One region of the Stenotrophomonas sp. YJH_SMC_58 genome, then DNA from elsewhere that is predicted to be linked to it. Evidence: riboswitches for the same ligand, from Rfam matches in the RefSeq annotation. Region 1 holds a riboswitch; the other holds the start of a gene.
The links. Region 1 has a riboswitch for cobalamin ahead of btuB (TonB-dependent vitamin B12 receptor). Riboswitches for the same ligand answer to the same signal wherever they lie in the genome.

Region 1 (5,936 bases):
TCATCGGCGCGGTGGAGCGGTTGGGTGCGATCGCGCGGGAGCTGGCGGCCGCAGCACGGTAGTGCCGGCCGCTGGCCGGCAACTGCACGCAGGTGGATACATCGAGGTTGCCGGCCAGCGGCCGGCACTACCCCAGGTCAATCGAGCAGATGCGTGCTCAGGATCTGGCCATCCGCTCCCGGCAGATGTGGCAGCCGCCCCCAGCACGGCATCGGCAGGCGCCGCTGCAGCGTGGCGAAGTTTTCGTCCTGGCGCTGCATGGCCGGGTCGATGTGGTTGCCGATCCAGCCCAGGCACTCCACGCCACTGGCCTGCAGCGACTGCGCGGTCAGCCGCGCATGGTTGACGCAGCCCAGCCGCATGCCCACCACCAGCAACACCGGCAACCGCAATGCGCGCACCAGGTCGAGCTGGTCGAGCGTGGCCGAGACTGGTGCCAGCCAACCGCCAACCCCCTCCACCACCACGACATCGGCCTGCGCGCGCAGCCGCTCGAACGCTGCCACGATCGGCGCCAGCTCCACCTGCACGCCATCCTCGGCAGCGGCCAGCTCCGGCGCCAGTGGCAGGCGCAACGCATACGGGTTCAGATCGGCATAGTCCGGTACCGGCCAGCTGGCCGCCTGCAGCGCCAATGCGTCTTCGTTGCGCAGGCCCTGGCCCAGGTCTTCGCTGCCGCTGGCCACCGGCTTCATCCCCACCGCGCGCAGGCCGCGCCGGCGCAGCGTGTGCAGCAGCGCGGTGCTGGCCGCGGTCTTGCCGATCTCGGTATCGGTGCCGGTGACGAACAGGGCGGGCGGCAGCGTGGCGGGCAACGGCATCGACGGGCTCCAACGGGGCAACAGAGCGTGCATTATCGCCGGCCCGGCGCGCTTGCTAGACTGCTGTCATGTTCGCCAATGCCTCGCTCACCGGCAGCAAGCCGGAACAATACGCCCAGCTGCTGGAACAGGCCCGTGGCCTGGTCTACGCCGAGTCCGACCGCATCGCCAACGCGGCCAACCTCTCGGCCCTGGTCTACCACGCCCTGCCCGACCTGAACTGGGTGGGCTTCTACCTGTACGACGGCAAGGAACTGGTGGTCGGCCCGTTCCAGGGCCTGCCGGCCTGCGTGCGCATCCCGCTGGACAAGGGCGTGTGCGGTGCCGCCGCCAGCCAGCGCGTGACCCAGCGCGTAGAGGACGTCGACGCCTTCCCCGGCCACATCGCCTGCGATTCGGCCTCGCGCTCGGAACTGGTGGTGCCGCTGCTGCGCGGCGATGAACTGATCGGCGTGTTCGACATCGACAGCCCGAAGGTCGGCCGCTTCGATGCCGACGACCAGGCTGGCCTGGAAGCCATCGCCCGCGTGTTCGTCGAGGCGCTGGGATGAGCGCACCGAAGCTGCGCAACATCGGCCCGAAAAGTGCGGCGTGGCTGCGCCAGGTCGGCCTGCGCAGCCGCGACGACCTGGTCGCGATCGGAGCCGTCGGCGCCTTCGTCAAGGTCAAGCGCGCCGGCTTCAAGCCCAGCCTGAACCTGCTGTACTCGCTGGAAGGCGCGTTGCTGGACTGCCATTGGCAGGAGCTGAGCGAGCCACAGCGTGAAGCACTGGTGCAGGATTACGAAGCACGCATCGCTGCGCATCCGCTGAAGGCAGCCGGCCCGGCGTCGGGCCCGGTGCATGAGCAGCGCTTCGATGCCGACGATGACGCTGAGGACAGCGTGGCCGAGGGCGCGGACGAGGATTGAGGCCTCCGCGTTCCTGGGGATGCCGGCCAGCGGCCGGCACTACCAGTGTGATGCGGGATCGGTAGCACCGGGCCATGCCCGGCGAGTGCGCTCAGGGCTGCTGCAGCTCCAGCAGCTCACCCACCAGCCCGATCTCACCGCGCTCCAGCCATACCCGCAGGCGCGTGCCGTGGTCGATGCGCAGCGCCCAGCACAGCGACATCGGCAGGCCGCAGACCTGCGACAGCACCATGCGCAGCGGGCCGCCATGGCTGACCACCAGCGTCGGCACCGGATCGCCATCATCGAGCAGGCGATCCAGCGCGCGCGCGATGCGCCGCTCGAAGTGGCCCCAGCTCTCGCCATTGGGCGGCGGGAACGCGTGCGGGTCGGCATGGAAGGCCGCCAGTGCATCCTCCGGCAGGTCGAACAGCGACCGCCCGTCCCAATCGCCGAAGTCCAGTTCTTCCCATTCCTCGTCCGATTCCACGTCCAGTCCGCGCGGGGTGGCCAGGGCCATTGCCGTGTGCAGCGAACGCAGCCGCGGCGAACTGATCACCCGCTCCCAGCGTTGCCCGGCATAGGCCTCGACCAGTTCCTGCGGCAGGCGGGCCAGCTGCGGTGGATCGCTGCGGCCATCAAGGAACTCATCACGGCCATTGCCGGCATGGCGGACCAGGTCGAGGATCATGCGCGCGTCCCGGACGGGCGACGCAGGTACAGCGGAAAACGGGCGGACATCGGCAACGGCACCACGGGATCGAGCAACCATTCTAAAGGCACAGCAAAGGCAGTCGCGCAGGCGCGACGCAACGGGACGGCCTGCGATGCCGTAGACTGCGCGCACTTCCAGGTGACCTGCGGCCATGGCCGGCAGGTTGAAACGGGAAGCCGGTGACGCGTGATTCCACGCCAGGCCGGCGCTGCCCCCGCAACGGTAAGCACGTCAGTTCCAGGCAACACCGCCACTGTGCCGCAGGCATGGGAAGGCGCCTGGACGGTGGCCTCGCGCCACCCGGCGGCGAGCCCGGAGACCGGCCCGGAAGCCTCAGGTCGCGATGCGGTGGGCATGGCGCTGGATGACCGTGGCGTGCGCTGCGGCATCGGCGCACGCCTGCCTTCGCGGCTCCTCCCCTTCGCCACGCGGGCGTGCGTGGCACTTGGAGTCCCCCATGAAGCTGCAGTCCCGAATGCTGTCCCTGGCCGTGCTGGCCGCCCTGCCCGCGCTGGCCCAGGCCGCCAATGACACCACCGCGCTCGACCAGATCCTGGTCACTGCCACCCGCACCCCGATCGCCCTGCAGGACAGCATCGCGCCGGCGCAGGTGATCGACCGCGCCCAGATCGAATCCAGCCAGGCCACTTCGCTGCAGGAACTGCTGCGCGGTCGCGCCGGCATCAACCTGGCCAATGCCGGCGGCCTCGGCAAGCAGAGCTCGCTGTTCCTGCGCGGTACCAATTCCGGCCACACCGTAGTGCTGGTGGACGGCGTGCGCATCAACAGCGCCGACCTCGGCCTGGCCATGTACCAGGACCTGCCGCTGGCGCAGATCGAGCGCGTGGAAATCGTGCGCGGCCCGCAGTCGAGCTTGTACGGCGCCGACGCCATCGGTGGCGTGATCCAGATATTCACCCGCCGCAACCAGGGCGATTTCGCCCCGCACTTCCAGCTTGGCGGTGGCAGCAACGGCCTGCGTGAAGCCAGCGGTGGCATTGGCGGCGGTACCGAACGCGGCTGGTTCGGTGCCGACATCGCCTACCAGCATTCCGACGGCATCGATGCCTGCCGCGGCTCGGCCACGCTGTTCACCGGCTGCTTCGCCGACGAGCCCGACCGCGACGGTTACCGCAACCTGTCCAAGAGCCTGCGCGGTGGCTACACCTTCAACGACCAGTGGAACGTGGAAGGCAGCGCCCTGCGCGCCGACGGCAAGAACCATTACGACGGTTACTACAACTATTCGGAAACCCGCCAGCAGGTGCTGGCCGGCAAGGTGCGCTACACCCCGTCCGAGCGCCTGGCATTCACCGCAAACGTCGGGCGCAGTGACAACGAGTCGGACAACTTCGGCGACTTCGGTGCACGTGGCAGCGCACAGACCCACCGCGACAGCGCCTCCCTGCAGGGCGATTTCGGCGTGGCCGAGGGCCAGCTGCTGAGCGCAGGCGTGGACTGGAGCGAAGACAACCTGGATGGCAGCAGCGCGGGTTACCTGGTCGACAGCCGCCGCAACACCGGCGTGTTCGTGCAGTACCAGGGCCGCTTCGGCCGCCACCAGCTGCAGGCCAGCGCACGCAACGACGACAACCAGCAGTTCGGCAACCACGCCACCGGCAGCGTTGGCTGGGCGATGGAGCTGGGCCACGGCCTGCGCCTCAACGCCAGCTATGGCACGGCGTTCAAGGCACCGACCTTCAGCGATCTGTACGACCCGTGGAGCGGCGTGCCCACGTTGAACCCGGAGAAATCCAAGAGTGCCAACCTGGGCGTTTCGCAGCAGGGCCAGGGCTGGCACTGGGGCCTGGATGTGTATGAAACCCGCATCGATGATCTGATCACCTACGATGCGGCGACCTTCAAGATGCAGCAGGTGGAGAAGGCCCGCATCCGCGGTGCCGAACTGACCGGCGGCGTGCTGCTGGCCGGCTTCGACATCAACGCGCAGCTGAGCTACACCGACCCGCGCAACCGCACCGGCGGCAGCACCCAGTTCGACAACTGGCTGCCACGCCGCGCGCAGCAGACCGCGCGCCTGGACATCGACCGTCGCTTCGGCGATTTCCGCGCAGGCCTGACCGTGCAGGGTGCCGGCAAGCGCTACGACGATGCCGCCAACACGGTGAAGGTGGGAGGCTACGGCACGCTGGACCTGCGCGCCGAGTACGCACTGACGCCATCGTGGTCGCTGCTGGCACGTGCCGCCAACGTCTTCGACCGTCGCTACGAAACGGTGGCATGGTTCAACCAGCCCGGCCGCGAGTACCAGTTGAGCGTGCGTTACCAGCCGAAGTGAGCGCAACGTTCATGGTAGTGCCGGCCGCTGGCCGGCAACATCATGACCTTCGGCAACGCATCCCGGGTTGCCGGCCAGCGGCCGGCACTACCCCCTGCTTCAGCCCCACAACCCCGGCAGTTCACGCAGGTCGTCGATCACCGCCACCGCATGCGCGGTGGCCAGGTCCAGGCCGCGCGGATAGCCGTAGCGCACCAGCGCGATCGGCATGCCGGCCTCTTCGGCGGCGCGGTAGTCGGTCAACGAATCACCCACCATCAGGCAGGACTCCACCGGCAGCCCGAAGTGCGCGGCGATGTGCCGCAGTGGCTCGCCACTGGGCTTGCGCTGCGGCAGCGAATCCCCCCCCAGTACCAGCGCGAATGCATCACCGATACCCAGGTGCTGCAGCAGCGGCGGCACCAGTGCTTCGGGCTTGTTGGTGCAGATCGCCAGCGGCACGCTGCGCGCACGCAGTTGCGCCAGCGCTTCGCCCACGCCGTCGAACAGGCGCGGGCTGCGCAGCAGGCACTCACGGTAGTGCACCATGAACACCGGCATCACCTCGGCCAGGTCCACCTCGCTGCCGGCGGCCTGCACCGCCTGCTCGACCAGACGACGCACACCGTCACCGATCCAGCCCAGCACGGTGGCTTCCGGCACACGCGCCACGCCGATGTCCTCCAGCGTGCGGTTCAGCGCTTCGGCAATATCGGCAGCGCTGTCGACCAGCGTGCCATCGAGGTCGAACACGACCAGCGGATACGGATACGGCAAGGGACTGCACCTGCATGACGTGGGGCCGTCCATTGTACGCCGCAGTATTTTGGGCAGGCCTGCCTCAACCGATCCGGCGCGCGCGCGTGGCCAGGAACGTGGGCAGGTAACGGTCGATCAGGAAGCGCGGCTGCGGCTGCCAGTCTTCCATGAAGCGATCGATGACGAAGCCGGCATCCAGCTGTCCACCGATCAGTTCGGTCAGGCTGTGGCCGAAGGTCAGCGCATCGCCCCGCGCCAGTTTCGCCTCGCGCTCGGCCGGTGGCAGGTCTTCCAGATCCGAATAGGGAATGGCGTACTGCGGCCGGATCAGGCCCTGTGCATCCAGCTGCGGATCGCGTGCACCGACGAACAGCACCGGGTTGTAGAAGCTGGCCATCAGCATGCCATCGCGCGCCAGCACGCGGCGGCATTCGGTCCACACCGGCCGGACGTCGGGCACGTACAGGTTGGAGA
Region 2 (5,936 bases), on a different contig from region 1:
ACGGCTGCAACATCCTCGACGCCCAGCAGTTCGGCGATGAGGAGAGTGGCCGCTTCTTCCTGCGCGTGCACTTCGACCGCGATGCCGGCCTGCCGCTGGAGACCGTGCACGCCGCCATGGCCACGCTTGCCGAAGGCTTCGGCATGGACTGGCAGCTGCACGATGGCCGACGCCGCGCGCGGCTGCTGGTGCTGGTCAGCAAACAGGGGCATTGCCTCAACGACCTGCTGTTCCGCGCCCACAGCGGCCAGCTGAAGGTGGACATCGCAGCAGTGGCGTCCAACCACGCCGACTTCGCGCCGCTGGCGGCGTCCTACCAGGTGCCGTTCCACCACCTGCCGGTGACCGCCGATACACGCGCGGTGCAGGAGCAGCAGATCATCGACCTCGTCGAGCGCGAACGCATCGACCTGGTGGTGCTGGCGCGCTACATGCAGATCCTGTCACCCACGCTGTGCCGCGCGCTGGCCGGCCGTGCCATCAACATCCACCACAGCTTCCTGCCCAGCTTCAAGGGCGCGCAGCCGTACCACCAGGCACACGCGCGTGGGGTCAAGATCATCGGCGCCACCGCGCACTATGTCACCGAGGACCTGGACGAAGGCCCGATCATCGAACAGGACGTGGCCCGCGTGGACCACGCGATGGCACCGCGTGAACTGGTGCGGCTGGGCAGCGATACCGAATCGCTGGTGCTGGCACGCGCGGTTCGCCGCCATGTGGAGCACCGCATCCTGCTCAACGGGCATCGCACGGTGGTATTCCGGTAATCGCCCATCCCGCGTCCGCCGGGCATGGCCCGGCGCTACCACGGGTGCTATCCGGTAGTGCCGGCCGCTGGCCGGCAACTGCAGAGGTCCCGAGGTTGCCGGCCAGCGGCCGGCACTACCGAATCTTGATTTCATCCAATGAAAAGCCCCCGGTTCGGCCGTCCCGCGATCTATAGGGGGGCGTAGTTAGGGGGCTGGATGAATCGATTGTGTTGTTGTGGGCAGGAGCGCGCAAGCGGCATAGCGACGTGCGCGGTAGCGCCGCGCCGGGCCATGCCCGGCGGTCACGCCTCAGACGATCGCGATCCCCGCCTTGCCCAGCGCCTCGCGCACCATCACGTCGTTGGCTTCGGTCACCGGCTTGGTCAGCTCCCACAGGAACTTCACCCGGAAGCCGGACTTCACCGCGTCCTGCGCGCTCCACAGCACGCAGTAGTCACGGGCCAGGCCGCATACGTGCACTTCGCGGATGCGGCGTTCATGCAGCCAGCCGGCCAGGCCGGTGGCCGGGCGCTCGCCCTCGGGGCCGTGGTTCTCGCGGAAGGCGCTGTACGAATCCACCTGTTGGCGCGTGCCCTTGCGCAGGATCAGGTCGGCCACGGTCCAGTCCACGCCCGGGTGCAGGGCGGCACCGGCGCTGCCCTGCACGCAGTGGTCCGGCCACAGGGTCTGCGGCTGCGCGTGCAGCAGGATGGTCTCGAACGGGCGTTGGCCGGGGTGCTGGCTGGCGAACGAGGCATGGTCGGCCGGGTGCCAGTCCTGTGTTGCCACCACGGTGCGGTAGCGGCGCTGCGCCAGCAGATCGGCAATGGGTGCCACCAGCGCATCGCCCTGGTCGCAGGCCAGGGCGCCACCGGGCATGAAGTCCGGCTGCAGGTCGATCACCAGCAGGGCGACATCGGCGGGCAGGGCGGTCATGGCAGTTCCGGTACAACAGAAGGGGCGACCAGCGTGGCCGCCCCATGCCTGCACGTCAATCGTCCTGCGGCGTCCCAGCGTCCTGCCCGTAGTACAACAGGCCGATCTTGATCCGCTCGCGGCCATTCTCGCGGCGATGGCGGTTGGCATCGCGCAGCGAGTACACGCAGCCGCAGTATTCCTGCTGGTAGAACTGCTCGCGCTTGCTGATCTCGATCATGCGGCTGGCACCGCCGCCCTTGCGCCAGTTGTAGTCCCAGTACTGCAGGCCTTCATAGCGCGAGGCGGCGCGGATGCCGCAGTCGTTGATCTGCGCCATGTTCTTCCAGCGCGAGATGCCCAGCGAAGAACTGATGGTGTCGTAGCCGTGCTCGTGCGCGTACAGCGCAGTGCGCTCGAAGCGCATGTCGAAGCACATCGTGCAGCGGATGCCGCGTTCAGGCTCGTTTTCCATGCCGCGTGCACGGCTGAACCAGTTGTCGGTGTCGTAGTCGCAGTCGATGAAAGGAATGCCGTGCTGCTCGGCGAAGCGGATGTTCTCCTGCTTGCGCAGCTCGTACTCCTTCACCGGGTGGATGTTGGGGTTGTAGAAGAAGATCGCGTAGTCGATCCCGGAGGCGGTGATCGCCTCCATCACTTCGCCGGAACAGGGCGCGCAGCACGAATGCAGCAGCAGGCGCTTGCCGTCGGCGGGCAGGGTCAGGGTGGGGCGTTGGAGCTCGGTCATCGTCAGGTACCGCATGGACCGCCGGCAACGGCGGTGGCCCATGCATCAGCGCGTGGGTGAACGGGTCTGGCCGGATACCGTGAACAGGACGCGCGCGGCCACATCGCCTGCACGCGCAGGACGACGACGGCCCCGGCAACCTCCCCGCGGAGATTCCAGGTCGAGTCAGGGGACGGTCGTGTCCCCCGGCCGGGGCCGGTATTCGGGCTGATGGACTCGGGCCGCAGCCCACCTACTACCTGCCGCTTCCCAGGCGCGAGCCCAGTGCTGTTGGCAGGATTCGTTTCCATTCACCGCTGCGGGGCAGCTCCGGAATGGACGCGCGAGGCGCCTTCACCGGATTCCCGTTTAAATCCCTCCCCGCGCCGCAGCGATGGGAGGGATACCTTCGGCGTGTGCAAGGTGGACCTGTTGGTGGCGCCGGTCAAGAGCGCAGGGGGCAGAGCCCGCTGCGCTGCAACGGGATCCAACCCCGGTCGGGATGCACCTTCAATGCCCCACGGCCGCCCGCGTGCGGATGTCGTCCAGCCGCTGGTCGTGCAGCAGGCGGCCGTTCTCCCACACGGTCACCATTGCGTCCTCGAAGCCGTCCGGCAGGGTGTCGTCGCCATTGGCCGGCAGTGGCACCGTATGCAGGCTGCCATCGTCCAGGCGGCGCAGCAGGCGCATGCGGCCACGCTTGCTGGCCTTGCCGGCGTCGGTGACCGGATCCTTGTAGACGTCGATCCACTCACCCTCGACCCGTGCGGCCGAGCACTTCAGCGCGAACTTCTGCGTATCGCGGTCCAGCCGCTGCAGCAGTGCACCGCCCATGCCGAAGGCCACGTTGTCGACGGCGTAGCCGTCGTCGGTGATGCGCTGCAGGATCGCGCGGATGGTGTCCGGATTGATGCCATCGCCCTGGATCACCCGCACGTGGTTGAGCACGCGATAGCCCTTGCCGTTGAGGCTGTGGCCGAAGGCTTCATCCAGCCGGCGCAGGCTTTCGGCCACCACCTCCACCGGGTCACCCGAGTCGGGACGGATGACCAGGGTGGCGCCCGACGCGATCACGTCATCGCGCAGGGTGGTGCCCCAGTGTTCGCTGATCGCGCGGTAGATGTCATAGCTGTCCGACACCACCGCCACGATCGAACCGGGCTTGCCGAACTGGCGCAGCATGTTGCGATAGGCGTCCACCTCGCGTTCGCGGCCCCAACTGGTGATGGTGCTGTGCTCGGCGGCCGGAATCGAATAGCCGGCCATCGGCGCGTGGTAGTGCGCGCGTGCCAGGCACAGCGCCGACACGGTATCGGTGCCGAGGAAGTTGACCAGGTGCGCGGCACCGCCCAACGCGGCCGATTCCAGGCTCGATACACCGCGCGCGCCGAAGTCGTGCAGCTTGAACGGCAGCTGCCCCTGCGGGTCGTCGCTGGTCTGCTGCAGGAACGCGGCGATGGTCTGCCGTGCGTGCCAGCTGATGGTGGCCACGGTGACCGGATACCACACGCGCAGCAGCAGCGTTTCCAGATACGACGGCACCCAGAACGCAGCCGGATCGGTCGACTCGATGGTCATCAGTGCCTGGTGGGTGGGCACCACGCTGCCCTCGGGAACGGCGCAGATGCGCACCGGCAGGTGGCCGCCAAGCCGGTCGACGATATCGCGCCAGCCGGCCTCGTTGAACGGTTGGCCATGGGCGGCGAATACCGCAGCAGCGTCGTCGATGTCGGCGTGGGTGACCGGTCGTGCCAGCGCGTCCTTGAGGATCGCCTGCAGGCCGAAGAACACCGTGCGATCGTGCAGGCCGCCACGTGATTCGACGTAGAAGAACGTGGCATCGGTACCCGGCGGGTACTGCAGCCAATGGCTGGCCTTGTAGCTGTCGGTGTTGAGGAGAAGATTATCGAGGTAGTGCATGACGGAAGCTCCTTCGCGTCGAGTGACACCAGCGGTCTGTCCGCCAGTGGGGAGGCCGGGCCTGTCAGCCGCGGCCGAGGAAATACTCCAGGATGTGCAGGTGGTCTTCGAACAGCTGCGGGCCCATGTCCAGGGCTTCACTCACCGGTATCCAGCGCGCCTTGTCGGCGTCATCGCCGCCGCGCACCGGCGGCAGGTCACCGGCCGGAAACTCGAAGTGGAAGCCGTGGGTGATGGTGCGGCCGCGCTGGCTGCGGTCGGGGTGGTCGAAGACCTGCTGGCCCTTCAGCGAACCCTTCAGCACCGGCAGTGGAATCTTCAGCCGGGTTTCCTCGCGCAGTTCGCGCAGGCAGCTGTCGAGCAGGCTCTGTTCCTGGCCGACGAAGCCGCCGGGCAGCGCCCACAGCCCCTTGCCGGGTTCCGAGCGGCGACGCACCAGCAGCACGTGTCCTGAATGCACCACCACCGCATCGGTGGTGACGAAGGTGGGCGCGTAGGGCGCATCCTTCCAGGCGGCCTTGTACTGTTCGATGAAGCGGTACTCGGCCACCAGTTGGCCATACGCAGGCGCGCTTTTGCGGAACGCTTCGAGCATGTCGTACACCGGCGCCGGCACATTGCCACGCAGCATCAGCAGCGCGCCGTGGAAGTCGACGTCGCCGGCTTCGAACAGGTAGCGCCGCAGCTCGGTGGCCGACAGGGTGGCGGTATGCTGCACGTCCACCAGCGGCCACTGCGGGAACTCGCGCAGGTAGTAGCTGGACGCGTCCTTGTCCATGCCGATCAGGCCCACCTTCGCATCGGCGGCGGCGCCGTCGTTGCGCAGGGCTTCAGCCACCTGGCGCTGCACGTTGGCGATCCACTGCGCTTCGTTGTACAGGTGGTCACGCAGCGGGCGGATCAGCAGACGGTCGGTGTGGCCATCGAGGGCGGCCTGGATCATCACGGCGCGTTCGGCCACGGTCCAGGGATTGCGCAGGCTGCGGGGGGTATCGGCAGAGCCGACCAGGAAGATCAGCTTGCGGGCCCGGCTCAGGGCCAGGCGGGCAACGGCGGCGTGGCCGTTGTGGAAGGGCTCGAATCGCCCGATGAAGACGAGATAGTCGAATTCCATGAGAATCCCTCATGTCGTTGTGGCAGCCGCGGGTCTGTCCCTTGGCTTGCTGCAGATGCTACGCCGATGGCGGGGCGGGTCAAGCCTGCAGCCGTGCTTTCTGCTGAACGGCGCATTGCGTGCGCGGACTGCGCCGTTGTTCTCAGGCCCTGAGAAGCCCCTGCGCCATACTGGCACCCACGCGGCGGACGGCATGCTCGGGGGCAAGACAGTGGCGGACAAGTACTGCGATCTGGTCATGAAAGGCGGCATCACCAGCGGCATCGTGTACCCCAATGCGGTACTGGCGCTGGCGCGCGAGTATCGCTTCAAGAGCATCGGCGGCACTTCGGCCGGCGCCATCGCCGCCGCCGTGGCGGCTGCGGCGGCCTGCGGTGATCGTCGCCAGCAGGCCGGCGAGCACCTGCCCGGCGATGCAGGCTATGGCGGGTTGTCGGCGGTGTCGGCGCAGCTGTCGCGGCGCGGCTTCATCTACAGCCTGTTCCAGCCCGCACGCGGCGCACGCGCG

Region 2: it holds a riboswitch for cobalamin, as region 1 does, so the genes downstream of both, AC5P68_RS14060 (epoxyqueuosine reductase QueH) here and btuB (TonB-dependent vitamin B12 receptor) in region 1, are expected to answer to the same signal.

The regions. Positions count from the first base shown of each region.
Region 1 is NZ_JCAFSW010000002.1:304,720-310,655, forward strand. Features, by position in the region: gene AC5P68_RS03810 (aminotransferase-like domain-containing protein) at 1-62, shown strand, start outside; gene bioD (dethiobiotin synthase) at 138-821, opposite strand; gene AC5P68_RS03820 (GAF domain-containing protein) at 890-1,372, shown strand; gene AC5P68_RS03825 (TfoX/Sxy family protein) at 1,369-1,731, shown strand; gene AC5P68_RS03830 (histidine phosphatase family protein) at 1,823-2,401, opposite strand; cobalamin riboswitch at 2,545-2,767, shown strand; gene btuB (TonB-dependent vitamin B12 receptor) at 2,883-4,724, shown strand; gene gph (phosphoglycolate phosphatase) at 4,824-5,480, opposite strand; gene AC5P68_RS03845 (class I SAM-dependent methyltransferase) at 5,545-5,936, opposite strand, start outside.
Region 2 is NZ_JCAFSW010000010.1:80,518-86,453, forward strand. Features, by position in the region: gene purU (formyltetrahydrofolate deformylase) at 1-770, shown strand, start outside; gene pncA (bifunctional nicotinamidase/pyrazinamidase) at 1,062-1,688, opposite strand; gene AC5P68_RS14060 (epoxyqueuosine reductase QueH) at 1,744-2,430, opposite strand; cobalamin riboswitch at 2,592-2,821, opposite strand; gene AC5P68_RS14065 (nicotinate phosphoribosyltransferase) at 2,905-4,314, opposite strand; gene AC5P68_RS14070 (bifunctional nicotinamide-nucleotide adenylyltransferase/Nudix hydroxylase) at 4,379-5,428, opposite strand; gene AC5P68_RS14075 (patatin-like phospholipase family protein) at 5,622-5,936, shown strand, end outside.